4 regions of the Micromonospora sp. NPDC051196 genome follow, and region 3 is predicted to be linked to each of the others. Evidence: riboswitches for the same ligand, from Rfam matches in the RefSeq annotation. Region 3 holds a riboswitch; each other region holds the start of a gene.

The links. Region 3 has a riboswitch for cyclic di-AMP ahead of AB0M35_RS12760 (C39 family peptidase). Riboswitches for the same ligand answer to the same signal wherever they lie in the genome.
Region 1: it holds a riboswitch for cyclic di-AMP, as region 3 does, so the genes downstream of both, AB0M35_RS23505 (hypothetical protein) here and AB0M35_RS12760 (C39 family peptidase) in region 3, are expected to answer to the same signal.
Region 2: it holds a riboswitch for cyclic di-AMP, as region 3 does, so the genes downstream of both, AB0M35_RS07155 (NlpC/P60 family protein) here and AB0M35_RS12760 (C39 family peptidase) in region 3, are expected to answer to the same signal.
Region 4: it holds a riboswitch for cyclic di-AMP, as region 3 does, so the genes downstream of both, AB0M35_RS20855 (hypothetical protein) here and AB0M35_RS12760 (C39 family peptidase) in region 3, are expected to answer to the same signal.

What each region holds. Positions count from the first base shown of each region.
Region 1 covers NZ_JBFBAY010000014.1:34,802-41,933, reverse strand. Annotated here, with positions in the region: gene AB0M35_RS23510 (carbonic anhydrase) at 1-544, shown strand, start outside; gene AB0M35_RS23505 (hypothetical protein) at 656-1,669, opposite strand; cyclic di-AMP (ydaO/yuaA leader) riboswitch at 1,673-1,804, opposite strand; gene AB0M35_RS23500 (YibE/F family protein) at 1,971-3,332, opposite strand; gene AB0M35_RS23495 (metal-sensitive transcriptional regulator) at 3,665-3,961, opposite strand; gene AB0M35_RS23490 (cation transporter) at 4,078-4,287, shown strand; gene AB0M35_RS23485 (hypothetical protein) at 4,320-5,285, shown strand; gene AB0M35_RS23480 (heavy metal translocating P-type ATPase) at 5,297-7,132, shown strand, end outside.
Region 2 covers NZ_JBFBAY010000002.1:285,519-292,650, reverse strand. Annotated here, with positions in the region: gene AB0M35_RS07165 ((Fe-S)-binding protein) at 87-2,288, shown strand; gene AB0M35_RS07160 (NlpC/P60 family protein) at 2,554-3,552, shown strand; cyclic di-AMP (ydaO/yuaA leader) riboswitch at 3,726-3,859, shown strand; gene AB0M35_RS07155 (NlpC/P60 family protein) at 3,926-4,912, shown strand; gene dcd (dCTP deaminase) at 4,937-5,515, opposite strand; gene AB0M35_RS07145 (pyridoxamine 5'-phosphate oxidase family protein) at 5,591-6,136, shown strand; gene AB0M35_RS07140 (zinc metalloprotease) at 6,203-7,132, opposite strand, start outside.
Region 3 covers NZ_JBFBAY010000005.1:94,889-102,020, reverse strand. Annotated here, with positions in the region: gene AB0M35_RS12775 (CDP-glycerol glycerophosphotransferase family protein) at 1-1,516, shown strand, start outside; gene AB0M35_RS12770 (hypothetical protein) at 1,616-1,837, shown strand; gene AB0M35_RS12765 (alpha/beta hydrolase) at 1,848-2,591, opposite strand; gene AB0M35_RS12760 (C39 family peptidase) at 2,700-3,599, opposite strand; cyclic di-AMP (ydaO/yuaA leader) riboswitch at 3,826-3,967, opposite strand; gene AB0M35_RS12755 (hypothetical protein) at 4,288-5,040, opposite strand; gene AB0M35_RS12750 (hypothetical protein) at 5,269-5,682, opposite strand; gene AB0M35_RS12745 (acyltransferase) at 5,791-7,053, opposite strand.
Region 4 covers NZ_JBFBAY010000011.1:21,747-28,878, forward strand. Annotated here, with positions in the region: gene AB0M35_RS20825 (cellulose binding domain-containing protein) at 1-625, shown strand, start outside; gene AB0M35_RS20830 (hypothetical protein) at 737-1,141, opposite strand; gene AB0M35_RS20835 (hypothetical protein) at 1,311-1,457, opposite strand; gene AB0M35_RS20840 (STAS domain-containing protein) at 1,816-2,181, shown strand; gene AB0M35_RS20845 (5'/3'-nucleotidase SurE) at 2,186-3,010, opposite strand; gene AB0M35_RS20850 (PfkB family carbohydrate kinase) at 3,007-3,987, opposite strand; gene AB0M35_RS20855 (hypothetical protein) at 4,215-5,291, opposite strand; cyclic di-AMP (ydaO/yuaA leader) riboswitch at 5,296-5,429, opposite strand; gene AB0M35_RS20860 (cation diffusion facilitator family transporter) at 5,584-6,486, opposite strand; gene AB0M35_RS20865 (UvrD-helicase domain-containing protein) at 6,539-7,132, opposite strand, start outside.

The sequences.
Region 1 (7,132 bases), on a different contig from region 3:
CGGGCGCCGCGCTGCCGTCGCCGCCGAGCAGCACCCGTTCGCGGTCATCGTGGGCTGCTCCGACTCCCGGCTGGCTGCCGAGATCATCTTTGACCGCGGGTTGGGTGACCTCTTCGTGGTCCGTACCGCCGGGCACACCGTCGGCCCCGAGGTGCTGGGCAGCGTCGAGTACGCGGTGTCGGTGCTGCGTACGCCGTTGGTCGTGGTGCTCGGGCACGACTCGTGCGGTGCCGTGCAGGCGGCCCGTGCGGCGCTGGCCACCGGCGCCACCCCCGCGGGGCACCTGGGCGCGGTGGTGGACGCCGTGGTGCCCAGCCTGCGCCGGGCACAGGCCGCCGGGGTGGCGGAGTTGAACCAGATCGTCGACATCCATATCGCGCAGACCGTGACGTCGATGTTGAACTCGTCCACGACGCTGGCCGCCGAGGTCTCCGCCGGGCGCTGCGCGGTGGTCGGCATGTCGTACCGGCTGGCCGCCGGCGAGGTGCGGGCGGTGGCCGCGGAACCGGCCGACCTGGTCGCCACGGTCGCGCCCGCCGCCTGACGCCCGCCGCCTGACTCCGACCATCCGGCCGCGAACGGCACGAGCCGACGCAACGGTCGAGGGCCGCCCCACCAGTGGCGGGACGGCCCTCGAAGCGATACCGGAGACGGTCTAGAGCATCGAGACGTGTACGTGGTCCGTATGGTTCGACGGGCCGCTGTAGGAACTCCAGCCGGTCGCCGGGAACCAGATCTGCCGGTTCCAGATCACGTAGTAGATGCCCAACCGGTCGGCGTTGCGGACCAGGAACGCGGCCAGGTTGTTGCCGTAGATCCGAGTGTCGTTGTTGTACCAGGGTCGGAAGCCGCTGTTCTGCAACGACCAGTCACACGCCCGGCCCTTGGGGTGCTCCCACTTGTCACCGGGTCGGTAGCAGCCGACGAACCGGTTGAAGCCCGCCCGCTTGACCTCCTTGTACATGTGCAGGGTGCGCGGTGTGATGCAGCCCGACGTGGTCGGGTCGTCCTGGTTGCACGACTCGGACTTCCAGCCGCCGTCGGAAGCCCGGTTGGGGCCGGGCCGGGCGACCGGGGAGGTGGCAGAAACCAGGCCGCCGGTGAGACCGACGCCACCGACCAGCCGGAGCGACTTCTCCGCGTCGCTCTTCTTCCGGGCCATGTCGTTGGTCAGCTTCTGCTGCTCGCGTACCTCGGCGTCGAGGGCCAGCTTGGCCGTCTCCGCGCGGCGCTTCACCGCGTTGACCTCGCCCAGCTTCTTGCCGTTGACCAGGTTCAACTCGTCCAGCGCGGAGGCGCGGTGGATGAACGAGTCGGGGGCGTTGCTCTGCAACAGCATCGCGATCGCGCCCACCCGACCGGTCCGGTACGACTGGGTGGCGATCTCGGCGACCTGTGGGGCGAGCGCGTCCAGGTCGGCCTCGGCCCGGCGGACCTCGACGGCGAGCTTGAGCTGCTTCTTCTTGGACTTCTCCAGCTTCGACTTGGCCTTGGTGTAGTCCCGGTTCGTCGCCTCGATCAGCTCGTTGAGCATCGGCGGATCGTCGTCATGGCCCGCTGGCTTCGGGGCGTTGGGCGCAGCCGTCGCCGGCAGGGGGCCGGCGAAGACGGCGAACGCGGCGAACACGGCCACCACGGGTGTCAACCAGCGGCGTAGGGGTGCCGTCACTGTCTTCCCTTCCATCGACCGCCGACCGGGTTAGCTGACGGGTTCGGGACGGAAGTGGCCCCTACCGCTTTCGCGGATTCACCCCACGTACCTGGGTTCCCGGCTCGCCTGGTGGCGATTGGGCGGTGGCACCGCAGGCGCCGGTGCGCGCCTTCGGCGGTGACCGGCAGTGAGGTTACCCGACAGTCCGTCTGGGCCTCTACGCGCCGAACCCGGCGAGATGTGTCATTTCGTAATCGCGTTGAGTGACGAGTGACACGCATATCGACCGTCGGGGTCGATGTGCTCACGTTGAGGAGTGTCACCATGGGGTGTCGGTGCTCCTGTCCGGTTCGGGCCACTCCGAACGGGTGGCGGGGGGCGTGTTACGGGTGCGCGGTGTGCTGAGGGCCTGGAGCGCCTCCGACCGGTCCGTAGCCGGTCGTGGGAGGGCGGCGGCCACGTCGTCGGTCGCTTCGTGCGCGGCGCTCGCCCCGGTGCGCTGCCGTCCGGCGGTGGTCACCATCGTCGCCAGAGCGGTGGTCAGCGGTACGGCGGCGATCAGCCCGAGGGTGGCCACCACGCTGCGGACGATTTCCTGGGCGAGGAATTCGCTGGTCACGATCTGACCCAGCGCGCGGGAGTCGGCGGTGAGCAGGAGCAGCAGGGGCAGCGACGCGCCGGCGTACGCCAGGACGATGGTGTTCACCACCGAGGCGATGTGTGCCCGTCCCACCCGGGTCGCCGAGCGGTACAACTCGCGGCGGGACAGGTTCGGGTTGGCGTGGGCCAACTCGGTGACCGCCGCGGCCTGGGTCACCGTGACGTCGTCGAGGACGCCCAGTGATCCGATGATGATGCCGGCCAGCAGCAGACCGTGCAGGTCGACGTCGGCCCGGAACATCGACAGGGTGGTGGCGTCCTCGCTGCCGAAACCCGTCAGGTGAGTCGCGTTGGTCGCGGCCAGGCCGAGCAGCCCGGTGAGCACCAGGGCGCCGAGGGTGCCGAGTACGGCGACCGAGGTCTGCGCGGACACCCCGTGCGTCAGGTACAGCACCACGAACATGATCAACGCGGCGCCGACGATGGCGACCACCAACGGCGGCTGGCCGGCGCTGATGCCCGGCAGCACGAAGGTGAGCAGGATGGCGAAACTGGCCGCCAAGCCGGCCAGGGCAGCCAGCCCGCGCAGCCGCCCGAAGGCCACGATGGCGGCGGCGAAGAGCACCCCCAGCCAGATCAGTGGCATGCCACGCTGGTGCTCGGCGATGTTGTAGGTGCTGATCGAGGGATCCTCCGGATCGATCAGCGAGACCAGGATGACGTCGTCGTCGACGCTGACCGAAGGTGCGCCCGGCCCGGCCGGAATGGGCGTGTCGACGTCCTGGCCGGCGTCCGGGCCGTCCTGTATCCGTACCGTGACGGTGCCGCACGGTCCACCGGCCGTCGTCGGGGTGCCCTCGGGAACCGCAGGGTTGGGCGGGCAGGGTTCGGTGACCACCCGGGTGACCGTGCCGTGGTATCGGGGCAGGTCGTCGCCGGCCTCCGGGCGAGGGGCGTCGCGAGGCCAGAGCACCAGGGCGGCGACCAACGTGACGAGGAAGAGGGGGACCACCGTCACGATGAGGATCCGCCGCACCCCGGGCGGGGTGGGCGGAGCGGCACGGCTGTGATCGGCGCCCATTCAATAGTCTCCCAACGATTCCAGGGCGGAGTACGTGTCGGCGGGCGAGTCGGTTCAGCCCGGTCGTACGACTGTCGCGGTGGGCGGCCGAGGCGGCCGGAACGTGGCGGACCCGCTGCGTACGGTGAGTGTCGGGCCGGCCCTCGCCGGGCGCCGGGAAGCGGCGGCGGTGGAGGTGCGCGTCCGGCGGCGGGCGCGGGCCGGGAGGCGCGGATGTCGGCAGGCCATCGTGTGCGAATGGTAGCCAGCCCGGGATCGGATCGCAGGGCGCGCGGGTGTGTCGGCGGTTCGCGGCCCGGCCGTGGGCGACGGGGTGTGCCGGGAAAGCGGGCTCAGCCGCGCTTCATGAGGCGGCCGACGGCGGCCATCATCTCGGTGGCCATCTCGTCGGCGCGGCCCTCGGCGGCACCGGTGTGCATGCAGTGCCGGGCGTGCCCGTCGAGCAGCCCGAGGGCGACCTTGTCGAGTGCGGCCTGGATGGCGGAGATCTGGGTGAGCACGTCGATGCAGTAGCGATCGTCGTCGACCATCTTCTCGACGCCGCGCACCTGGCCCTCGACGCGGCGCAGCCGGGCGAGCAGTTGGTCCTTGCTGGCGGTGTAGCCACGGATCGGCGCGGGAGTGGTCATGGGCACGAGAATAGCCTACCCCCAGGGGGTATGGTACGGTCGTCGTTGTGATACCCCCCATGGGTATGCGGAGGCGTCGGCCGCCCCTCGGTCGGGCCACGGAGAAGGAGAGCTTCATGGTCACCACGACGTACCAGGTGAAGGGCATGACCTGCGGGCACTGCGTCAGCGCGGTCAGCGCCGAGGTCGGTGCGCTGCCCGGTGTCACCGATGTGGCGGTCGACCTGGCCGCCGGTCAGGTCAACGTCACCAGTGAGCAGCCGCTCGACGAGAACGCGGTACGCGCGGCCGTCGACGAGGCCGGATACGAGTTGCTCGGCGCCTGAGGCGACCGGCGGCGGAAACCGAGGTGCAATCGATGAACGCAGCGACGAAGCTGACCGGCTTCGCGCTCGGCCTTGCGGCGGTGTTCGGCGCGGCGTACGGGGTCGGCCAGGTGACCGGCCCCGCCGCCCCGGTCGTCGCCGACGGCCATGACGCGGGCGGCGGCCCGCACGGCACCGCCGCACCCGGGCATGACACGACCGGGCACGACACGCCGGAGTCGGGCGGGCACCTGCCCGGCGGGCTGCTCGTCTCCGACCGTGGCTACACGCTGGTGCCGGTCGCCGCCGCCCCCGAGGGCGAGTTCGCCTTCCGGATCACCGGCCCCGACGGCGCGCCGGTGACCAGGTACGACGTGACCCACGACAAGCAGATGCACCTGATCGTCGCCCGGCGTGATCTGGCCGGCTTCCAGCACGTGCACCCGGAATTGGACACCGACGGCACCTGGCGGGTCGCCTCGCCGTTGAGTTCGCCCGGGGTGTGGCGGGCGTTCGCCGACTTCACCCCGACCGGCGGCGAGCCGTTGACCCTCGGCGTCGACCTGACCGTGCCCGGCGAGTTGACCGAGCGGCCCCTGCCCGCCCCGGCGAGCAGCACCACGGTCGACGGCTACACCGTCGACCTCCACGGCACGCCACAGCCGGGTAGCAGCACGACGCTGACGCTCACCGTCAGCCGGGACGGCGTACCGGTCACCGATCTCGAACCGTACCTGGGCGCGTACGGCCACCTGGTCGCGCTGCGCCAGGGGGACCTCGCCTACCTGCACGTGCACCCCGAGGGCGTACCGGGCGACGGGCGGACCGCGCCGGGGCCGCAGGTGAGCTTCGGCGCCGAGTTCCCCTCGGCCGGGGCGTACCGGCTCTATCTCGACTTCCGCCACGGCGGGGTGGTACGCACCGCCGAGTTCACCGTGCACGTCGGTGACCCGGGCAGCATTCCCATCCCGCACGGCGCCGCCGACGAGCACGGCGCGCCCGGACACGAGCACAACTGACGGGACCAGCGATGACCACCAGCAGACCGCTGTCCACCGCGACGAACCAGATCGAGCTGTCGATCGGCGGGATGACCTGCGCCGCCTGCGCCGCTCGCATCGAGAAGAAGCTGAACCGGCTGGACGGCGTGCAGGCGAGCGTCAACTACGCCACCGAGAAGGCGAGCATCTCCTACGACGCGCCGGTCACCCCGGACGACCTGATCGCCACGGTGGAGAAGACCGGCTACCGGGCGAGCGTGCCTGCGCCGCCCACCCCGGCGGAAAGCACCGGCGAGCCGGTGGACGAGTTGCGGAGCCTGCGTACCCGGCTGTGGGTCTCGGTGGCGCTGACCGTGCCGGTGATCGTGTTGGCCATGGTGCCGGCCTGGCAGTTCACCTACTGGCAGTGGCTGTCGCTGGTGCTGGCCGCCCCGGTCGTGGTCTACGGCGGGCTGCCGTTCCACCGGGCCGCCCTGGTGAACCTGCGACACGGCGCCGCGACCATGGACACCCTGGTCTCGGTGGGCACCCTGGCCGCCTTCGGCTGGTCGGTGTGGGCGCTGTTCCTCGGCACCGCCGGTGTGCCCGGCATGACCCACCCGTTCAGCTTCGACATCGGCCGTACCGATGGTGCCGGCAACATCTACCTGGAGGCGGCGGCCGGGGTGACCGCGTTCATCCTCGCCGGCCGGTACTTCGAGGCCCGGTCCAAGCGCACCGCCGGGGCGGCCCTGCGGGCCCTGCTCGAACTCGGTGCCAAGGACGTGTCGGTGCTGCGCGACGGGGTGGAGAACCGGATCCCGATCGAGCAGCTCGCGGTGGGGGACCGGTTCGTGGTGCGGCCCGGCGAGAAGATCGCCACCGACGGAAAGGTGGACGAGGGTTCCTCGGCGGTCGACGCCAGCCTGGTCACCGGTGAGTCGGTGCCGGTCGAGGTCGGGGTGGGTGACGCCGTGGTCGGCGGCTGCGTCAACGCCGGCGGTCGGCTGGTGGTCACCGCCACCCGGGTCGGCGGCGACACCCAGATGGCCCAGATGGCCCGGTTGGTCGAGCGGGCGCAGTCCGGCAAGGCCGCCGCCCAGCGGCTCGCGGACCGCATCTCCGGGATCTTCGTGCCGATCGTGCTGCTGCTGGCGGCCGGGACGCTGGGCTGGTGGCTCGGCTCCGGTGCCGGACCGACCGCGGCGTTCACCGCCGCGGTGGCGGTGCTGATCATCGCCTGCCCGTGCGCCCTCGGTCTGGCCACGCCGACCGCGCTGCTGGTCGGCACGGGACGCGGTGCGCAACTCGGCGTACTGATCAAGGGGCCGGAGATGCTGGAGTCCACCAAGCGGGTGGACACCGTGGTGCTGGACAAGACCGGCACCGTCACCACCGGCCGGATGACCCTGCTGGAGGTGGTTCCGGGCGCGGGCGAGCAGCGTGTCGAGGTGCTTCGGCTGGCCGCCGCGCTGGAGGCCGGCTCGGAGCATCCGGTGGCGCGGGCCGTGGTCGCCGGAGCCGCCGAGGTCGGCGAGTTGCCGCCGGTCACAGGCTTCGCGAACGTCGCCGGGCTGGGCGTCACCGGCACCGTGGACGGACGCGAGCTGCTGCTCGGCCGACCCCGGCTGTTGCAGGAGCGTGGTCTGGTCGTACCGGACGACCTGGCGCGGGCGGCGACCGACGCGGAGTCGGCCGGCCGTACGGCGGTGCTGGTCGGCTGGGCGGGCCGGGCCCGCGCCGTGCTCGCGGTGGCCGACCAGGTCAAGCCGACCAGCCGGGAGGCGGTACGCCGACTGCGCGCCCTCGGCCTGACCCCGGTGCTGCTCACCGGCGACAACGCCACCGTTGCCGCGGCGGTGGCGGCCGAGGTGGGCATCGACGAG
Region 2 (7,132 bases), on a different contig from region 3:
GGCAGCGGGTGAGGTCCCGTACGCATCTCTGACCCGACTCCGGTCGCCGAGCCGCTCGCCAGGCAGCAGACCGGGAGGCCAACTCGATGGGCAGCGTCCAGATCGTCACCACGATCCTCGCGGCCGCCATCACCGCCGTTGCGGTGTGGCTTGCGGTGCGCGCGGTCATGCAGATGACGGCCGTGATCCGGCTGGGTCAGCCCGACCCGTCCCGGTTCGGCGACAAGGCCAGCCGCACCAGGACCATGCTCGCGGAGACCGCCGGGCATACCCGGATGCTGCGCTGGAGTGTGGTCGGCGCGGCGCACTGGTTCGTGATGGTCGGTTTCATCGTGCTGTCGCTGCTGGTGCTCGAGGCGTACTTCGAGGTGGTGTCCCCGACCGGTGGGCTGCCGCTGATCGGCGGCTGGGCACTCTACGGCCTGGTCACCGAGTGGATCGGCATCCTGGGCGTGGTCGGCATCGTGGTGCTGATCGCGATCCGGCTCGCCAACCGGCCCACCCGGGCCGGTCGCCGCTCGCGCTTCACCGGGTCGACGATGTGGCAGGGCTACTTCGTCGAGGCCGTCGTCCTCGCCGTACTGATCATGGGTTTCCTGATCCGGGGCTTCAAGGTGGCCACCGACCACTTCGAGTACCCGACCTGGGCCACCCCGCTGAGCCACGCGGTCGGCTCGGCGCTGCCGGACTGGGAGTCCGGGGTCAGCGTCGCCGCCCTCATCAAGATCGCCATCTCGATGACCTGGCTCATCGTGATCTCGCTGAACGTGACGATGGGCGTGGCCTGGCACCGCTTCCTGGCCTTCCCGAACATCTTCTTCAAGCGCAAGCCGGGGGCGGCCGGCTCCGGCCTCGGCCCGCTGCGGCCGATGATGAGCGACGGCAAGCCCCTGGACTTCGAGGAGGCCGACCCCGAGAAGGACCAGTTCGGGGTGGCTCAGGTCGAGCAGTTCACCTGGAAGGGCCTGCTGGACTTCAGCACCTGCACCGAGTGCGGCCGGTGCCAGTCGCAGTGCCCGGCGTGGAACACCGGCAAGCCGTTGTCGCCGAAGCTGCTCGTGCTCAGCCTGCGGGATCACGCGTACGCCAAGGCGCCCTACCTGCTGGCCGGCGGCGGCAAGGACCTCACCGGCGAGGAGAAGGCCACCGCCGCGCAGTTGGCCCACGTCGACGTGCTGGCGCTCGCCGAGGCGGAGAAGCCGCTGATCGGTGACGCCGAGGCGGGCGGGGTGATCGACCCGGACGTGCTCTGGTCGTGCACCACCTGCGGCGCCTGCGTCGAGCAGTGCCCGGTGGACATCGAGCACGTCGACCACATCGTCGACATGCGGCGTTACCAGGTGCTCATCGAGTCCAGCTTCCCGTCCGAGGCCGGCGTGATGCTGCGCAACCTGGAGAACAAGGGCAACCCCTGGGGTGCCCCGCAGAACACCCGCGAGGACTGGACCAAGGGCCTCGACTTCGAGGTTCCCCGGGTCGGCGAGGTGGAGGACTTCGAGTACCTGTTCTGGGTGGGCTGCGCCGGTGCGTTCGAGGACCGGGCCAAGAAGACCACCCGGGCGGTCGCCACGCTGCTGAACGAGGCCGGCGTCTCCTTCGCCATCCTCGGCGAGGGCGAGACCTGTTCGGGTGACCCGGCCCGCCGCATCGGCAACGAGTTCGTCTTCCAGATGCTCGCCCAGCAGAACGTCGAGACCCTCAACGAGGCGTTCGAGGGCCGGGAGAAGGCCAAGCGCAAGATCGTCGCAACCTGCCCGCACTGCTTCAACACCCTCGGCAACGAGTACGGCCAGCTCGGCGGCGAGTTCGAGGTGGTACACCACACCCAGTTGCTGGCGCACCTGGTCGCCACGGGCAAGCTCACCCCGGTGCAGCCGGTCGACGGTGGAGTCACCTACCACGACCCGTGTTACCTCGGGCGACACAACCGGGTCTTCACTCCGCCACGTGAGGTGCTTGGAAGTGCCTTGGGCGACGGCGAGATCACCGAGATGCCGCGTAACAGTGAGCGGTCCTTCTGCTGCGGTGCCGGTGGTGCCCGGATGTGGATGGAAGAGCGGATCGGCAAGCGGATCAACGTGGACCGGGTCGAGGAGGCCATGTCCACCGGGGCCCGGACCATCGCGGTCGGCTGTCCGTTCTGCTCGACGATGCTCACCGACGGGGTGAACGGCAAGGGCGCCGGCGAGCAGGTCGAAGTGGTCGATGTGGCGAGCGTCCTACTGCGGTCGGTCCGGCCCGAGCAGGGCCGTGGCGCCGCGGAGAGCGAGCCGGTCACCAGCAGCTGACCAGGCTTTACGGTACGAGGACGGCGGGCCGGCGTGGCCCGCCGCACCATCGTATTCAAATTGACGTGCGTGACTATAACGAAATGATCGACACCCTTTGTGTGCGACCGGTCGCGCAAACGTGAATCGACCGTTGGTCGCCTTGATTCCGCACCGCTCCTTCCCTAATGTGAGGCACCGACCGCCGTAGGTCGTCTGTCCCGCACCCAACCGCTCGCGGGACGCCCGGTGGTCGGTTGCAAAGGAGTCGCTGCCGGTGGCAACCATGCCCCTCCATCGTCATCTGCCCGGACGGTCCAGCCGTCCAGGTGGCCTGCGGAGAGCCGCTCACCGTCTGGTCGTCCTGGTGGCCGCCGCCGCGGTCGGCGCTGGCCTGCTCTCCGCCCCCGCGTACGCCGAGCCTTCGGTGGAGGAGATCGAGCGCCAGATCGACAAGCAGTGGCAGCAGCTTGAGCCCACGATCGAGCAGTACAACAAGGTGCGTTCGCAGCTGAAGGTCAACCGGAAGAAGTCGGGCGATCTGCAGAAGAAGATCCAGCCGCTGGCCCTGGAGGCCGAGCTGGCGATGAACCGGGTCGCCGACCTCGCCTCCCGGTACTACGTCAACGGGCCGTCGCAGGAACTCGGCGCGGTGCTGCTGAACGCGAAGCCGGACACGCTCGGCGAGCAGATGGCCTTCCTGGAGCGGTTGGCGTCGTACGAGCGCCAGCAGCTCGAGAGCGTGATGAAGGTCCGCAAGAAGTACGACGACCAGAAGGCCAAGCTCGACGCGCTGATCGCCGACCAGGAAACCAAGGAAAAGCAGCTGGCGGCGAAGAAGAAGCAGATCGACGCCAAGATCAAGGAACTTGAGCGGTCGCTGCCGGTGACCACGGTGAAGACCACCAACTGCCCGACCATCAACGGGGTGGTCAGCGAGGCGGCCCGGACGGCCATCAGGGTCGCCTGCGCCCAGGTCGGCAAGCCGTACGTCTGGGGGGCCACCGGCCCGAACTCGTTCGACTGCTCCGGGCTGACCCAGTACGCGTACAAGGCCGCCGGCATCTACCTGACGCACTTCACCGGGGCGCAGTGGAACGAGGGCAAGGCGATCTCCCGCTCCGACGCCCGCCCCGGCGATCTGGTCTTCTTCCGCAGTGACCTGAGTCACGTCGGCCTCTATCTGGGCAACAACCAGATGGTCCACGCACCCAGAGCGGGCAAGCCGGTCAACGTCTCCCCGATCACCACCATGCCGATCGCCGGCTTCCGCCGACCCGGCTGAGCCCTCGCACAGGAACATCACCACGGCCCCCGGTCAAGCGACCGGGGGCCGTGTTCGTTGTCGGAATTGAGCACCGAGAGTGATGGCGTGGATGTGTTGCGTATCGACAGGGGTCGTCCCTACGCTGGGCAATCGTCGGCCCGATGGCAGCTCTGCCCACCAGGGGCGGTAACGGTCCGACACCGCCGAGTCGCTTGCACGAGCCGGGGACCCAGGTACCCGGGGTGAATCCGCGATCACCGCGGTAGGGCGCCCCCTTCCCGCCCGAACCCGTCAGCTAACCCGGTAGGCGGTCTGGGAAGAAGGAGTACGGAGCCCGGTGGCACACCATGCCCCGCGGCTACCGTCACCACGGCCGGCGACGCCCGGCCCGATGACGGCTGCGCCGCGATCCCGCTGGTACCGCTGCACCACCGCACTCGCCGCCCTGTCCGCGACCGCCGTCATGGTGACCGGCGGCGCGACGGCGGCTCACGCCGAGCCGTCGGTCGACGCCATCGAGCGCCAGATCGACGCGGACTGGAACCGGCTCGAACCACTGATCGAACGACACAACGCCACCCGGCAGGACCTCGCCGGCAAGCGTCGGGAGGCCGACGCCCTGGCCGCCCGGATCGTGCCACTTCAGCAGCAGGTCGACGTCGCGATGACCCGGGTGGGTGCGCTGGCGGCGCGGGCGTACAAGGGCGGCACGGTCGGCGCCGTCAACGCCCTGTTGGGCAGCCGGTCGCCGGGCGAAGTCGTGGAGCAGATCGGACTGCTCGACCGCTACGCCCACTACCAGCAACAGGACGTACGACAGGCGAGCGAACTGCGCGACGAACTCACCGCCGCCAAGGCCGGGCTGGACCGCACCATCGGCGTGTTGACCCGCACGGAGACCGATCTTGCGGGGAAGCGGCGGCAGATCGACGCCGAAATCGACCGGTTGCAGCGGCTGCGCCTGCGGGCGTACGGCAACGGAGGCGGCGGCCCGCTACGCCCAGCGCCCTGTCCGGCGAGCTATCCGGGCGGGCCCGCTGGAGTAGCGGTGAAGTTCGCCTGCGCCCAGATCGGCAAACCGTACTCGTGGGGGGCCGAGGGGCCGAACGCGTACGACTGCTCGGGTCTGATGCTGGCCGCATGGGCGCGGGCCGGGGTGGCATTGCCGCACAACGCCGTCCGGCAGCGTCAGGTGACCGTGTCGGTGGGCCGGAGCGACCTGCGCCCGGGTGACCTGGTCTTCTACTACCGCGATCTGCACCACGTGGGCATGTACGTGGGCGGCGGCTGGGTGGTGCACGCCTCTCGCGCAGGCCAGCCGGTGAAGTTGAAACAGATGGACAGCAGCCCCATCCACAGCTTCGGCCGGCCTGGCTGAGGTGTGATCCTGGCTGAGCTGCGGTCAGCGAGTCGGCCAGGTGCGCCAGTTCTGCCAGGCCCGGCTCGGCGTCGGGCCGCGCTGGCCCTGGTAGCGGGAGCCGTAGACGGCCGATCCGTACGGGTGCTCGGCGGGCGAGGAGAGCCGGAAGATGCAGAGCTGACCGATCTTCATGCCGGGCCAGAGGGTGATCGGCAGATTCGCCACGTTGGACAGCTCCAGCGTGACGTGCCCGGAGAAGCCGGGGTCGATGAAGCCGGCGGTGGAGTGGGTGAGCAGGCCGAGTCGACCCAGGCTCGACTTGCCTTCGAGTCGACCGGCCAGCTGGTCGCCGAGGGAGATGACCTCCAGTGTGGAGGCGAGCACGAACTCACCCGGGTGCAGCACGAAGGGCTCGCCGTCGGGCACCTCCACCGGGGAGGTCAGGTCGTCCTGCCGGGTCGACGGGTCGATGTGCGTGTAGAGGTGGTTGTTGAAGACCCGGAACAACTTGTCCAGGCGTACGTCGATGCTGGACGGCTGCACCAGCGTGGGCTCGAAGGGCTCCAGCGCGAGGGTGCCCGCCTTGATCTCGGAGACCAGGTCGCGGTCGGAGAGCAGCATCGCCACACCATACCGATATGGCTGACCTGCGTGTCGCGCTACCTGGCTAGAACGTATGTTCGATAAGATGTCGGCATGGCTTCCTGGTCCGATTTCGCCGCTGACGAGCCTCGACTCGCCGACGCGATCCGCCTTCTCATGCAGCAGTACGGCCCGGGCTTCGGCTACCTGGCCACGGTCCGCGCCGACGGCGGGCCCCGGGTGCACCCGGTCTCCCCGGTGATCACCGACGACGGTCTCTACTGCTTCTTGATCGACTCACCGAAGCGGCGCGACCTGGAACGCGACGGGCGCTACGCACTGCACTCCTTCCCGCCCGAGGAGCGCGACGACGAGGCCTACGTCGCCGGTCGGGCCTGGCCGGTCACCGACGACGCCACCGTGGCACGCCTGGCGCTTGCCGCCCGCGCCGCGCCGCACGTCGACTGGCGGTTGTTCGAGTTCACGATCGAGGTGGCGATGCTCAGCCGCCGCGGGCACGCCAACTCCGACGTGCCGGGCGAGCACGGTGGGGAGTCGGCCGTCCAGGTCTGGCTCGATCCGGCGGCCACCACCCCGCAGACGCAGCGCCCCACGTCGTTGACCGCCCACTCCGCCCGGCGCGCCCGCTGCGCGGCCTGACGCCAGCCGGTGCCGGCCCCGTCGAACGGGACCGGCACCGGAGCGGTACGTGCCGAAGGGCTCGCGTCAGGCGGCTCGGTAGGTGTTCCAGGCGCTGATCATGCGGCTGGCCTGGCCCGGAGTGAACTGGTACATGCAGGAGTCGTACGAGTAGTCCATGAAGTTGGTGATCGGGTCGAGACCCGGGGCGGAGCAGGTGTCCCGACCGGTCGGGCAGCCGCTCGCCGGCGAAGCCTCCGCCGGGGTGTCCGAAACCTGGTCACCCGAGCCGGAGCAGCCGCCCTGGAAGGTGTGGTACAGGTTCAGCCAGTGACCGACCTCGTGGGTGCCGGTGTCGCCCTGGTTGTAGTTGGTGGCCGTGCCGCCGGGCAGCGACTCGCTCAGCACCACGACGCCGTCCATGCTGTTCAGCGTGCGCTGCGGGAAGGTGGCCCAGCCGAGCAGGTTGTTGCTCAGCGCACCAAGGTAGATGTTCAGCGTGTTCTTGCCGCCGACCCGCAACTGGGTCTTCATCTGCCGCTCGGCGGTGGTGCCCTGCCGGATCGGGTACCACGAGGTGTTGGTGACCCGGTTGATGCTCTGCAACTGGAAGGCGAAGGCGGTCGCCGCTCCGCCCGACGCACCGCTGAACGCCTGGTTGAGCACGTTGATCTGCGACTGGATCATCGAGTCGGGGATGTTCCCGCCGGCCCGGGTGGTGTCCCGCCGGATCACGTGCACCACGACCGGGATGGTGACCGACGCGGCGGCGGCCTGGGTGCCGAGCGAACGCTGACCGACCCGCTTGGCCCGCTCCTGGAGCAGGTCGGCGAACTCGGCCTCCCGCTGGATGACCTGGCTCTTGGTCAGCTCGTTCGGGTCGTGCGCGAGGACACCGCCACCACGGACCCGGGCCGCGCTGCCGGTCGGGTCCGCACACTCCTCGTCGGCGTGCGCGTGCCCGGCGGCCATCGCCGGGCTGGCGGAGATGGTGGCGGCCGGCAGCGCGCCCACCGT
Region 3 (7,132 bases):
AACCACGCTGATCGCGGCCGGGGTGCTGGTCGGTTACGCCCGGCAGCTCGACGCCGGCTTCGACCCGGCCCTGACCGGCACCGCGCTGATCCTGCTGGGGCTGATGGTGCTCACCGGCCCGCTGCGCGAGGCCGGAAACCTGGAGCTTCTCGCCGCCAACCTGCCGGTACGCAGCTGGGTGCCGCGGGTCACGTCCCGCCTCGGTGACGCCGTGGCGGGCCTGCTCGCGGTGTTGGCGCTGGCCGCCCTCGCGGCGCTGCCCGCCACGGTCGCCCTGGCGGCGAGCCTGCTGGTGGGTGGTGTCGTCGGCGCGGTCGCCGTCAAACTGGTCCAGCGGCGGTTGCGGCCCGGATCCGGCGGTTCGCCGGTGACCCGGGTACTGCGTCGGCACCAGCCGGAGTTCATGCTGTACTTCTCCGCCCCACCCGGATCCGAGTACCAGGTCACCATGTGGCTGCCGTACCTGGAGCGGATCGGCCGGCCGTTCGTGGTGATGCTGCGGGAGCCGGACGCCCTGCCCGTCATCGCGGCCAAGACCACCGCCCCCGTGCTCTACTGCCCCACCCTGCGCAGCATGGACGAGGTGCTGGTGCCGAGCCTGCGCGTGGCGTTCTACGTCAACCACGGCGCCAAGAACAGCCACTGCCTCCGGTTCACCCAGCTCACCCACGTGCAGTTGCACCACGGCGACAGCGACAAGGCATCCAGCGCCAACCCGGTGTCGGCGATCTTCGACCGGATCTTCGTCGCCGGCGAGGCGGCCATCGACCGGTACGCCCGGGCCGGGGTGGACATCCCGGCCGAGAAGTTCGTGGTGGTCGGCCGCCCTCAGGTCGAGGCGATCGAGGTACGCACCGGCCCGGCCCGCCGCCTGCCGAACCCGACGGTGCTCTACACCCCCACCTGGACCGGGCACCACGCCGACGCCGACTACTGTTCCCTGCCGATGGCCGAGGCGCTGCTGTCCCGGCTGCTCGACCGGGGTGCCACGGTGATCGTGCGGCCCCACCCGTACACCGCCCACAATCCGACGTCGGCCCGCCAGTTGGGGCGGCTGCACGACCTGCTCGCTGCCGACCGGGCGCGTACCGGCCGCCAGCACCTGTTCGGTGCCGCCGCGAGCGGGCTGACCCTGGCCGAGTCGGTGAACCGCGCGGACGCCCTGATCTCCGACGTGTCCGGGGTGGTGTCCGACTGGCTGCACTCGGGCAAGCCGTACGCGGTCACCGACACCGGCGTCGACGGTGACCGGTTCCTCGAACGGTTCCCACTGGCCGCCTCCGGCTACGTGCTGCGCCGGGACCTGGCCGACCTGGACGACGTGCTGACCCGGTTGCTCGACACCGACCCGCTGGCCGAGGCCCGCTGGGCGACCCGACGCCGATACCTGGGCGACTTCCCGGCCGAGGCGTACGCCGAGGCGTTCCTGACGGCCGCCCGACGCGAGCTGGATCCCTCCTGGGCCGCCCCGGCCCCCCGGGCCGCCAGCGCCGCGCCGTTGTCCCGCGCCATCTGAGCGACACCGCCGCCCGACACTCCCCCGGCGGCGGTCGGCTCATGGACACAGTGGACTCTGCCCGACAGTCGCTCGCGGCGCTGTGCTCCAATGAGGGTCATGATTCTCCAGCGCGTCGTCGCCGTCGTTCTGCTGCTGTACTGCTTCGTGGGGATGGTCCTCTCGCGTGTCTACCCGTTCATGGACGACTGGTCCGAATTGGCGGAGACGGCGATCGCGATCAGCAGCGGAGTGGCGGGAGTGCTCGGGGTGTGGCTGTGGTTACGCAAGTCCCCCGACCATGCCTCCCCCGAGCAGGCCGGCGACGGCGAACGCCCCTGACCGCGACCGGTCAGCGTACGGCGTCGAGGAGGGCCAGCACGGCTGCCGGATTCTCGACGTGGGCGTTGTGGCCGAGCCCGGGCAGTGTCACCACTGGGACCCCGTACTCCTTGAGCTGCGCGTCGGAGACCATCGGGTCGTGCTCGCCACGGGCCAGCAGGACCGGCGCGTCGATCGTGGCCAGCAGGGCGGTCAGGTCGGGCTCGCCGACGCCGAAGGCGGCCTGGTCCATCGCCAGCCGCCACCGGCGGTCCACCTGCCGCAGCCCGGCCGCCACGGCGGGATGGTCGGGGGTGAGCAGATCGGCCAGGCCGGCGACACGCAGGTACCGTCGCGCCGCCTCGTCACGGCTGTCGAACCAGGTGACCGGGCGGGCCGCGAGATCACCGGCGCGGGCCAGTTCCGCCGGGGACCAGACCGCCTTGATGCCGAGCCCGACCACCGCTTCGACCGTGACCGCCCGACTCGCGGCGGCCAACGCCAGGCCGACCACTCCGCCGAGCGAGTGGCCCAGCACGGTCACCCGCTCGCCGGGGTTCAGGCTCGGGGCGACCTGATCGGCGAACGCGGCGAACGAGTACTCCGACAGTGGGGGCGCTGCGCCGTGACCGGCCAGATCGGGGGCCAACCAGCACCCCGGCCACCGCTCGCGCAGCAGTGAGGCCCAGGGCAGCCACACGTCGCCGGTGGCACCCATTCCGTGCAGCAACAACAGCACCGGCGGGCCGGCCCGCTCACCCGACTCCGTGATCATGTCGGGCAGTCTGCCACCGCCGGCACCGGCTCGGCGAGAGCCGCGACCGGGACACGACACCGGGCGCCGGTCCCGACGGGGCCGGCGCCCGGTGTCGTGCGGCAGGAATCAGGAGGAGTAGCCGCGGGTGGCAGCCCAGTTGGCCAGATCGATGGTGCTCATCCAGTACGAGTAGTACGACGCGTCGGCCGAGTCGGCGATCTTCACCATCCGGCCCTCGTCCTCGTAGCCGACCACGGCGACGTAGTGGCCGCCGGGGAAGGAGTGCCAGCCTCCGGCGGTGTCCGTGGCGCTGCCGGCGACGTTCACCACGACACCGCGCCCGGCGGAGACCGCCGCCACGACGTCGGACTGAAGCTGGTCCATCTGGGCCGGGGTCGCCGAGCCGCCCGGAATCATCGTGGTCCGGTACGGGCTGCCCTTGACCACGGCGTTGAGGACGCGGGTGGTGTCCTGAGCCGAGTTGGTGCCGGCGTAGGTGGTGCCGAGCTGGGCGGCCAGGGTGTCCTGGTCGCGGTCGATGCCCGCGGCGCTGAGCGCGTTGCGTACCGCTGCCGGGCCGCAGTAGTAGCCGTTGATCTGGGCCTGGTAGTCGTACTTCAGCACCTTCTCGGCAGGCGGCTTCGGCGCGGCCTTCTCGACGGCCAAGTCCGGATCCGTCGCAGCGGCCTCCGGCGACGGCGAGGCGGCGGCGCGACTCGGCGGCGCACTGCTCGGGGCGGCACTGCTCGGGGCCGCACTGCTCGGGGCCGCACTGCTCGACGCGGCACCGCTCGGCTCGGTGGCGACCCGGGCCAGGCTGCGGGAGGCCACGGAGTTGTCACGCAACTCGGCCACGGCGGTCGTGTTGTGCGCGTCGACCGGAGCGTCGTCGGTCCCGGCGACCAGGGCGCCGGTGCCGGTGGCCAGGACGAGCGCCGCCGCCGAGGCGGCGACGATCTGGTAGGGGCGTTCGGTGGCCAGCCGACGAAGCTGACGCTTGAGGGTGTGCTTCAAGGGATCCTCCACGGGCTGAGGGGTGCACGGCGCACCGGCTCCGACGGTCCGGTCGGCACACGCAGGCCGACGACCGTCCGAGTACGCGGACGTGCCGTTTCAGGAGATGCGCCCGGAATCGGGCGGCTGCGGTGGGCCTGGGTCAGCGCGCGAACAACGAAGCGGCGAGCGCAGGCACCACGGTGCCGTGGAGGCTGGGGAATATCAGGGGGATCGAATTGTGCTGCACGAGGATGGGAACTCCTTCCGACACCGCCGACCGGGTTAGCTGACGGATTCGGGCGGGAAGATCGCCCTACCGCGGGCCGAGGCTCGCGGATTCACCCCAGTGGTGCAGTGGGTCCCCGGTTCGTGAGATCACGATTGAGCGGGTCGGCGCGGCGTCGCCACTTGCGATCGGTTACCGCACCGGACGGGCCGACACTACTGGGCGGTACGGCTCCTGCCAACCCCACCTTGACCTGCCTAAACATGATCCAGCGCAGTTATTTTCGGATATCAGCGAACTGTCGTCGCTCAATGGGACTCCGGGCCAGGAGAGCACCGTCGGGCGACAACCGGACCTCTCGCCGACAATGCCCAGGACATTGCGGCCAACATTCGACATCTGCGGTCCGGTGACCGATTCCCGCTCCGCTGTGACCGGGGTCACGAAATTGTCGACACACGCTACTCGGCAGATGCCGACCGACAACTGTTCTCAGCCCACCCTGGCCGGCCGCCAGCGCAGGACGGCGGCCGGCCGCCCGACGACGACCCGACGCGACGCCGGCAGGAGGTTCGGCCGCATCCGCTGCGCCGCAGCGTACGCCTCGGTGGACAGCGCACGGGCCGCGTCGACGGCCAGTTCGGCCGCCCGCCAGGCGTCGCGCTCCTGCTGCCGAGCCGTCTGGTAGGCCGCCTGCCGGCCGTCGCGTACCACCCGGGCCAGGAAGATCTCCTGCTCGGCGGGGTGGCGTCGGGGATCCCAACCGGCCCGGTGGGCCAGCGCGTCGGCGAGTTGCCGGGCCGACAGATCGCCGCGCCAGTACGCCGTCATCGCGGCGCGATGCAGCCAGCGTTCCCGGGCCGCGTACTCGGCGGGGGTTCGGGGCGTGTCGGGGCTGGGCAACCCGGTGGCGGCGGCGAGCCGTCGCGCGGCGGACTCCGCCTCGTCGTACGCGACCCAGGCACGGTCGAGCTCCACCTGGGCACGCTGCCACGCGGCGCGGCGGCGACCGGCGTTCTGCGCGGCGCCCGCCGCAGCCACGGCCACCTCGCCGGCATAGCGACGCAGGTCCGCCGCAGCGGCATCGCCGTCCAGGGTCTCCGGGGCACGGTCGGTCGACGGCACCGGCTCGGGCCGGGCGACCAGCGCGGTGAGCACGCCCAGCGCGAGCACCAGCAACACCGACCAGATGGCTGCGGCCCGGGGTACTTCAAGCAGGAACTGGTAGAGAACGGTCTTCTCCATGTCGGTACCTCAAAGGAAGACGATGCGGCGGCATTGGGTGTCACCGATCTCGGACCGCCGCCTGGGCGCGTCCGGATCGGCCGATGGTGAAGCGCAGGGTCCCATCCGCGTTGGGATCCCGATCGCAGCGGCCCGTCGCTGGCTTCCGGCCGGTTGGCGTGGCGGGAAGGCGGACCGGGACGGCCCGCGCGGGGCCGTCCGGATCACCCCGGCGGTACGGGCGGGGAGTCAGTGGCCGGGCGGGGCACGGGCGGAACACGGGCCCGGGGTCAGCGCCGCAGGAAGCTGACCGTGCGCGCCTGTGATGCCCGGCTCGGCAACCTGGTGTGGCCAGGTCGGCGACACCGGCGCCGTCGCGGGCCCACCCCCGGGGCGATCGTCGCGCCCGCTGTCGAGCGGGTCGACCGTCTGCTGGATCGCGGGGTGCCCGTCGCAGGCCGGTGGCGTCATCGCGCCGGCTGGCGACTGAGCGGCGTCGGCCACGGTGAATTGCCAGGCAGGGCCAGCCGCCCGGTCGAGAGCGTGCGCGGGCATCGCCCAGGTGCCGAGGGTGAACGCGGCAGCGACCGCGAACCCGGTCAGCAGCCGTGCCGCCCAGCGCGCCAGCCACCACAGAGGACGGGTGGAGACGACCGGGAGCACGTTGTCACGCTACCGTCGGGGCCCGCAGGCCGCACCGCCGGCCGGCGTGTCGCAACGAAGAACTTGATTCGGGTTGATACCCGGGTGCCTGGTCAGCGGGCTCAGAGGTCACCGTCCAGGTCGGACCCGAGACGGCGCCCCGACATCGGGTACGGGCTCGACATCGGGTACGGGCTGCACGGCGGGTACGGGCTCGGCGGCACTCGGCGGGGTCGACCGGCGAGGGGTCAGGCGACGCATCATCGGCTGTTCGACGAACCGGTGCACCAGTGCGGCGATCCCCAGCGTGAGCACCAGGAAGCCGATCACCGCAGCCGGGCCCCACCAGCCGGGCAGGCCGGTCCCCCAGTCTCCGGTGACCCGGAGGATGGTCATGATCACGAACACGTGCACCAGGTAGAAGGCGAACGAGACCTCGCCGAGCCAGACCATCGGGCGCGACCGCAGCGGCGAACGACGCCCCCGCACGTCGGCGTCCGCCGCCGCGGCGATGACCACCACGTACGCCACCGACAGCAGCGCCGCCCAGAACTCGGCCCGAATCCACTGCGCGGCGACCACCCAGGTCACCACGAAGATGAGGCTTGCCAGGGGCAGGCCGGGCCCCCGCCAGCGCCCGCGCAGCATGAGCTCGGCGGCGGCCACACCCATCCAGAACTCCAACGAGCGGACCAGGGGAAACACCTGCGTGAACCACCACCGGCTCTGCTCCGGCACCAGCGTCTGCGCGGGCCACAGCGCCAGGATCAGCAGCGGTACGGCGATCACCACGGCCCACAGCATCCAAGGTCGGGCCCGCCGCACCAGGGGCAGGGCCAGCGGCAGGCACAGGTAGAAGAAGAGTTCGCAGGACAGCGACCAGCTCACGTTGTTGACGCTGTAGAAGTACCCGGGACGGGGATCCCAGGCCTGGAGCAGGAACAGGTTCTCCAGCGCCGCGACGGGGTTGATCGGATCGGCGAACCAGACGGCGGCCACCATGGCCACCGCCCAGAGCAGTACGTGGTTCGGATAGATCTTGGCGAACCGGCGCCGCCAGAACCCTCGCCGGGAGTCGCCGGGTCGGGCCGACCAGACGAGCACGAAGCCGCTGAGGATGAAGAAGAACTGCACCCCGGACAGGCCCAGGGTGAAGATCTTGCCGACGACCGCCTGGTAGTCCGGCTCGGCGATGATCCGCATGGTGCCGGCGTGGAAGCCGAAGACCAGCAGCGCGGCTATCCACCGCAGACCGGTCAGCGACGGTAGTCGGCTCGCCTGGCCCCGGCCGGGCCCGATGCCCGCCGGTGCCGCCACTGGCGCGCTGGTCATGCCGGCATCTCCGGCGTCGGCGGCGTCGGCGGCGTCGGCGGCACGCGTGTCTCCTCCCAACGGGCCAAGCTACCCGGCCCGATCGGCTACCGGTGGCGACCCGACCGGTGCCGCCCGTCGGGCACCCTACCCGGTGGGC
Region 4 (7,132 bases), on a different contig from region 3:
GTTCGGCACGGTCGGCGGCCAGCACGGGGTGTACCGGTCGGACGACGTCGGCGTGAACTGGGTACGCATCAACGACGACCAGCACCAGTACGGCAATGCGGGTGACGCCCTCACCGGCGACCCTCGGGTCTACGGGCGGGTCTACCTCGGCACCAACGGCCGGGGCATCCTGGTCGGGGACCGGGTCGGTGGCGATCCCACCCCGACACCGACGAGCCCTGCCCCGAGCCCGACCAGCCCGACGCCGTCGCCCACTGGTCCGTCCCCGTCCGCGACGCCCACCAGCCCGCCCCCGTCCCCGACCACCCCGCCGCCGCCGGGCGGATGTTCGGCCACCTACCGCATCGTCGGGGATTGGCCCGGCGGTTTCCAGGGTGAGTTGGTGGTACGCAACGCGGGCACCACGCCGATCAGCGGCTGGACGCTGGGCTGGACGTTCCCGAACGGCCAGCAGATCAGCCAGGTCTGGGGCGGCACCCACACCCAGACCGGTGCGACGGTGTCGCTGCGCGACGCCGGTTACAACGGTGCCCTGGCCCCCGGTGCCACGGCCACCGCCGGTTTCCTGGCCAGCACCTCCGGCACGAACAATCCACCCACGACCATCACCTGCACCACCCGCTGACCGCCCACACCCGGTCAGCGCAGCGGGCCCCGTCCGACCGATCCGGTCGGACGGGGCCCGTCACGATGTGTTGCCCGCTTCACTCGGCACCGAATTGGGGGAAGCCTCCGGTCAGCGGTCGGTCTCGGCGGGGGAGTCGGAGCGTTCGACGTCGACGAACTCGATGTCGTCGACGGATCGGTCGTGGCTGCCGGCGGCGCGGGCGGCGGTGCCGGCGGCCCAGCCGATCGCGGCACCGACCAGTGCCGCGCTGATCAGCAAGGTCCACGGCAGGGCGGGGCGTCGACCGGCCAGGGCGTCGAAAGCCCGGGTGGCCCGACGGCGGGCCTCGTCGGCAGCCGATCCCATCAGGTCCCCGGCGTCGTCGGCCAGCCCCACCGAGCTGTGCCGGGCGGAGCGTGCGGTGTCGCGGATGTTGTCGCCCGCGGTGTGCACCGCCGACACGAGGTGGTGCCACGCGTCGTCCGCGATCCGCTCCGGCTTGCTGCGACGTTCCAGCAGGTTGGTTCCGAACATGTGGTTCCCTCCTCGACGGTGCCGAGGTCAGTATCCCGAATGAGACCTCCTCGGCGGCTTGCCCGGCGTGCGGCGGGGTGCGCCAACGAGGCTGTGCCCCGCCGCACGCCGTCGCAAACCATGACGAAGGGTCGCCGGGCGTCCGCCGTGTCGTGCCGGCGTTCGACGGTCAGCGGGACGACACCACGGCGACGGCGGACCGGGCGAAGTCGTCGTCGTCATCGTCGTCGTCATCGCCCCCGCCGCCGAAACCGCAGGCCAGCACGAGGGCGAGCAGAGCGCTGACGCCGGCCAGGGTGGCGAGTCTGCGAAGCATGTCGTCGTCCTCTCGTCGAAACGGTCAGTCGTGATGCTAGGCACATTCATCCACTCGTCGCAGCCCGGCTACCAGCGGGGCGGGTCCGCGCGACGGCGCCTCACCGTCCCGGATATCGAAAGTGTTGGCGTCGGCCCGCTACTCTGGTTCGGCGGCGTGGGCTGGCGCGCGACGCGGACTGGCGGCCAGCGCGTCGAGTGATAGGTCATGAAAAGTCCGGATAAGGGCGACTTGGGGTGGCCCTGTCCGCGAATTGCTCATCCCGAGGGGTGGCGACCGAGGCCGTTGGAGGAATACTCTCGGTCGCGGCCCGCGTACTGATGAGGCGCCCGTCGTACGGGCGAGTGGAGGTGCTCGCGTGAGCCTGTCGATCCTGCAGACGGTTCGGCCTGGTGGTGTCATCGAGATCGCCCCGCGGGGGGAGATCGACGTCGACACCGCGTACGAGGTGAAAGAAGCCATTGCCGAGGTGCTGGCCAAGGGGCGGCCGGCCCGGATCGAGCTCAACATGCGGCTGGTCACCTTCATCGACTCGGTGGGCATCAGCGCGATGGTCGCCGGCTTCCAGACCGCCGAGGTCAGTGGCGTGAAACTGGTCGTCACCGAGCCGAGCCGGTTCGTGCACCGGCAGCTCTGGGTGACCGGCCTACTCGGCCTGTTCGGTGCTCCCGAGCCGTACTACGCCGGTGCGGCCGTAACACCTGAGGTCCTTCCGGGGGCCTGACCCCTCAGCTGGCGTCAAGGCCGGACAGATCAATATCGGTCGCCTCGGTGACGGCCCGAATCGCCGTCACCGAGGCGTAACCCTCGGCGAGCAGGGCCAGGTCGGTACCGGGCTGCACCGCCTGGCCAGGCTCCTCCAGCGAGGTGCGGACGAAGCCGTGGCCGGACTCGGCGACCGTCATCTGCACCTGACCGAAGGTGGCCAGGGTGCCTCGGCGTACCCCGCGGAGCAGCTCGAACGGCAGGTCCGGCGCGTTGACGTTGAGCACGCTCGCCACCGGCCCGGTAGGCAACCTGGGCAGCAGGTCCAGTGCGACCCGGGCGGCGGTCGCCCAGTGCCGGTCGGCGTCGCGTACCCGGGCGGCTGCGGCCACCGCCGCGCCGCCGCTGGCCGCGGTCGCCTCACCGGCCGACAGGACGTCCAGCGACACGGCCATCGCCGGGCAGCCGTTCGCGGCGGCGGTGAACGCCGCGCCCACGGTGCCCGAGTGCAGCACCGCACGGCCGGCGTTGGCACCCCGATTGATTCCGGACAGCAGCACCTGCGGTGGGGGCCCGAACGCGCCGTGCACGGCGATGAGTGCGATGAAGCCGGGAGACCCGCCGACCGCGAACGCGGGCGTCCCGTCCAGTTCCGGCAGCGGGTGCTCGTGGACCACTACCCGACCGTCCTGCTCTATCGCGCTCATCGCGGCGCTGGTGCCGCTGGCCTCCTCCAACGGTGCGGCCACCACCACGTCCATACCCCGTTCGACGGCGGCCCGGGCCAGCGCGTGGATGCCGGGGGCACCGATCCCGTCGTCGTTGGTGATCACTACCCGCAGTGTCATCGGCCGCCCGCCCGGTGGGCCAGTTCGTCGGGGGTCGTGCGGTACTGCGGCCGGTTGCTCGCCGGCTCCAACTGCACCCGGTCGACCAGACCGGTGATCGAGTCGAGCCGTCCGGTGCCCAGCCCGTGACGGGTGACGTTCAGCGCGCCGGCCGCCGCGCCGGTGCGGATCGCCGTGCGCACGTCGCCGCCCTGGGCCACCACGGCGGCCACCCCGGCGGTCATCGAGTCGCCCGCTCCGCGCGGGTCGGCCGCTTCCAGCCGGGGCATCCGTACCTCGAACACCTCGCCGTCGACCAGGGCCAGCGCCGGTTTCTCGGCCCGGCTGACCACCACGTTCTCCGCGCCGGCGGTGTGCAGGTCGTAGATGGCGCGGGTGAGCTGCTCCTCCTCGTCGCCGGCGGCCCGACCGTCCGCGATCAGCTCCTCGTGGCTGACCTTGAGGAAGAACACGCCGCTGTCCAGGACGGCCGTCAGGTGTTCGCCGCTGAGGTCGACCACCACCTGGCTGCCGTTGGCGCGCAGGTCGGCGGCGAAGCGGCGGTACAGGTCGGCGGGCACCAGTGACGGGTCGTTCGGGCCGCTCAGCACGCACACCGCCGCGCGCAGCCCTTCGCTGAGCGAGAGGTTGTACAACTCGTCCAGCTCGTGCCGGCTCAGCGGCTGACCGGGCACGTCGACGACCTCCCGCCGGGTGCCTTCCCGGCGGTCGTGCACGTACCCGCCGCTGCCGCCGGAGTCGCGGGCCACGATCTTGAGGTCCACTCCCTCGCTGACCAGCAGCGGCTCCAGGACCTGCCCGACCTCGCCACCGAGCGCGGTGCAGAGCACCACGTCGACGCCGAGCGACAGCACCATCCGGGCCTGCCAGACGCCCTGCCCGCCCGGGTGCAGGTGCAACTCCGGTGCGTCGCTGGGCTGGTCGACGGTGACGGTCAGCAACGGCGTGGGCGCGAAGACCATGACGTGCCCGCTCACCGGAGCCACCCGCAGGTGCCGGATCGGGTGAGCCGTTCGATGCCCTGGCTCATGCTTGTTCCTCCCCCTCGTGGCGAAATGTCCGCTTCCGTCTATGACGGTAACCAAGGTGGCGGATTCGCGCGCGTCGACGGGTGAGCGAACTGACTTCCTTCGGCGCCGGGGGCACGAGCAACGACGCCGGGCGGGCCACCCGAAGGTGCCCACCCGGCGTCGTCGATGAGCGGTCAGTACACCGACAGATGGACGTGGTTGGTGTGGTCGCTGGACGGATCGCCGCGACCGCCGCTGTAGGACTTCCAGCCGCTGCTGGGCAGCCAGATCTGCTTGTACCAGATCACGTAGAGCACGGCGAGCCGGTCGGCGTTGTTGACGAAGTACGCCGCCAGGTTGTTGCCGTACGTCCGGTCACCGCCCGTGGCGACCCCACCGAAGCCGTTCTTCTGTGCCGCGAAGTCGCAGGCGCGGCCCTTGGGGTGTTCGCCGGAGCCGCCCGAGCGGTAGCAGGAGACGTACCTGGTGAAGCCGGCCGCCTTGGCCTGCTTGAGCGCGTGCAGCGTACGCGGGGTGATGCAGCCGTTGGCCGGGGTCGGGTCGTTGACGCTGCACGACTCGGCCGGCCACGAGCCGTCCGAGTTGCGGGGCGCGGGCTTGGCCGTCGGGCTGGAACCGCCGCTACGGGTCGGGGCGCGGTTGGCGCGTTCGGCAGCCTGGGCCCGCTCGTTGGCCACGGTCACCGCCCGCTCGGCCTGCTCCTTGCGCTTGGCCATCACCGCCACCTGCTTGCGCTGCTCCTGGACCTCCACGTCCAGGGCCTGCTTGGTCCTGCGGACCTCGTCACGGGTGGCCCGCAGCTCACCGAGGGCGCGCTCCTCGTTGGCGGCCACCGCGTCCAGCGCCGCCGCCCGGTCCATGAAGCCGGCCGGTGAGCTGCTGTTGAGCAGCGCCGACGCGGCGCCGAGCCGCCCGGTGCGGTACGCCTGCGCGGCGATCTCGGCGACCTTGGTGCCGCGCTCGGCGAGCTGGCTTTCGGTGGCGGTGAGCTGTCCGGCCAGTTGCTTCTGCCGGGTGACCGAACGGTCCAGCGCGACCTTGGCGTCGAGGTAACCCTTGCTGGCCGCTTCCAACTGGGCGCGCAGCGCCGGGGTACCGCCCTCGTCGCCGACATCGCTGGGAGCTGCCGTACGTAACCCGTGCGCCGCGGCCGGGCCGGGAACGAGCGCGACACCCACTGCGAGGGCGAGCGCCGCGCAGATCAGGGCCGCCGTTCGGGCGGCCGGTCTCACGGTTGCCACTGCTGGCATGCACATGTCCTTCCGTCAGCCGCCGACCGGGTTAGCTGACGGGTTCGGGACGGAAGATCCCTACCGCGCGTGCGCGGATGCACCCCAGGAACATGGTTCCCCGGCTCGCCCTGACGGGCGATTAGGCGGCGGCCGCCGCCGGCACCGGAGAGTGCCGCCTGGCGGAGGCCGGGTCCGAGCCTACCGGGGCTGCTGTGACCTGTGCAGCCGGTGTGACTCCTGGTGTTCGCCTGGTGACCAGTGAATCAGACATAAGCTATCAATTCCGGCCTTTGGTCGAGCTCTGGTCTCATCACCACTCGACCGCACCGCAGACCCCCGGTTCGATCTGCAAGGTGGCGTGCTCGATGTGGAACTCCTCCCGCAGGGCCGCGCGGGCCGCTGCCAGCACCCCGCCCACATCGGCGCCGGGTGTCATGGTCAGGTGGGCCGAGGCGACGTCCATGCCGGAGGTGAGCGTCCACACGTGCAGGTCGTGGACGCCGGCAACGCCGGGCACCGAGGCCAGGCGGTCGTGCACGGCGGTCACCTGAAGGTGTTCCGGGGCCGCCTGCACCAGGATGCGCAGCGCCGCCCGGCCCAGACGCCAGGTCCGAGGCAGGATGAACAGGCCGATCGCGACCGCCACCAGCGGATCCGCCCACCACCAGTCGGTCAGCGCGATCAGCGTCGCCGCCCCGATCACGCCCAGTGAGCCGAGCAGGTCGCCCAGCACCTCCAGGTACGCCCCGCGCAGGTTGATGCTCTCCTGGGCGCCGGGACGCAACAGCGCGAACGCGACGACGTTGGCGAGCAGGCCGAGCACCGCCACGACCAGCACCGGGCCGGCCAGCACCTCGGGTGGATCGCCGAATCGCCGGACCGCCTCGACCAGCACGTACACCGCGACACCGGAGAGCAGGACGGCGTTGGCCAGCGCGGCCAGCACCTCCAGGCGGTAGAGCCCGAAGGTGCGCTGTGGGTCGCTGCGGGCCCGGCGGGTCGCCGCGACGGCCGCGAGGGCCATCCCGATGCCCAGCACGTCGGTGAACATGTGCCCGGCGTCGGAGAGCAGAGCCAACGAGCCGGTGCGGAGCGCTGTCACCGCCTCGACCACCATCAGGACGCTGAGCAGTACGAACGCCGCCTGGAGTCGGCCGAAATGGCGGTGTGCGGCGTGTGACACCGCAGCCTGATGGTCATGACCCGCGCCCACGCAGTCACCATCCGCCGTCCGGCCGGTCGGAGTCAGAACTATGCCAACATCGCTATGTTTTCGTGGGCGGCTCGTCGGCCACGTCGACCGTGGTCAGCCGTTGCGTGGCCCGGGACAACGCGACGTAGAGCGTACGCACGCCGGAGTCGGGCACGGCGCGGATCTCACTCGGCGCGACAAGCACCACCCCGTCGTACTCCATGCCCTTGGCCTCCAGGCTGGTCACCACCTGAAGACGTTCGCCACCGAGGCCGCCGAGCCAGCCCGACACCTCGTCCCGTCGGGGCACCGGAGTGATCACCCCGACGGTGCCCTCGACCTCGCCGAGCAGGGTGTTCGCGGCCGACACCACGCTCGCTGCCAGTTCGGCGGCCGGCACCACCAGCCGAATCGGGTCGACTCCGGTGGAGCGGACGGCTGTGGGCAGCGGAAGGTCCGGGTACACCCGGCGGATCTCGTCGGCCGCCACCGCGAAGATCTCCGCCGAGTTGCGGTAGTTGGTGGTGAGGGCGAACCGGTGCCGCGTGCGCCGACCCAGGGCCTGGTCCCGGGCACGGGTCAGCTCCTGCGGATCTCCCGTCCAGGCGGTCTGCGCCGGGTCACCCACCACCGTCCAGGAGGCCAGCCGGCCCCGCCGGCCGATCAT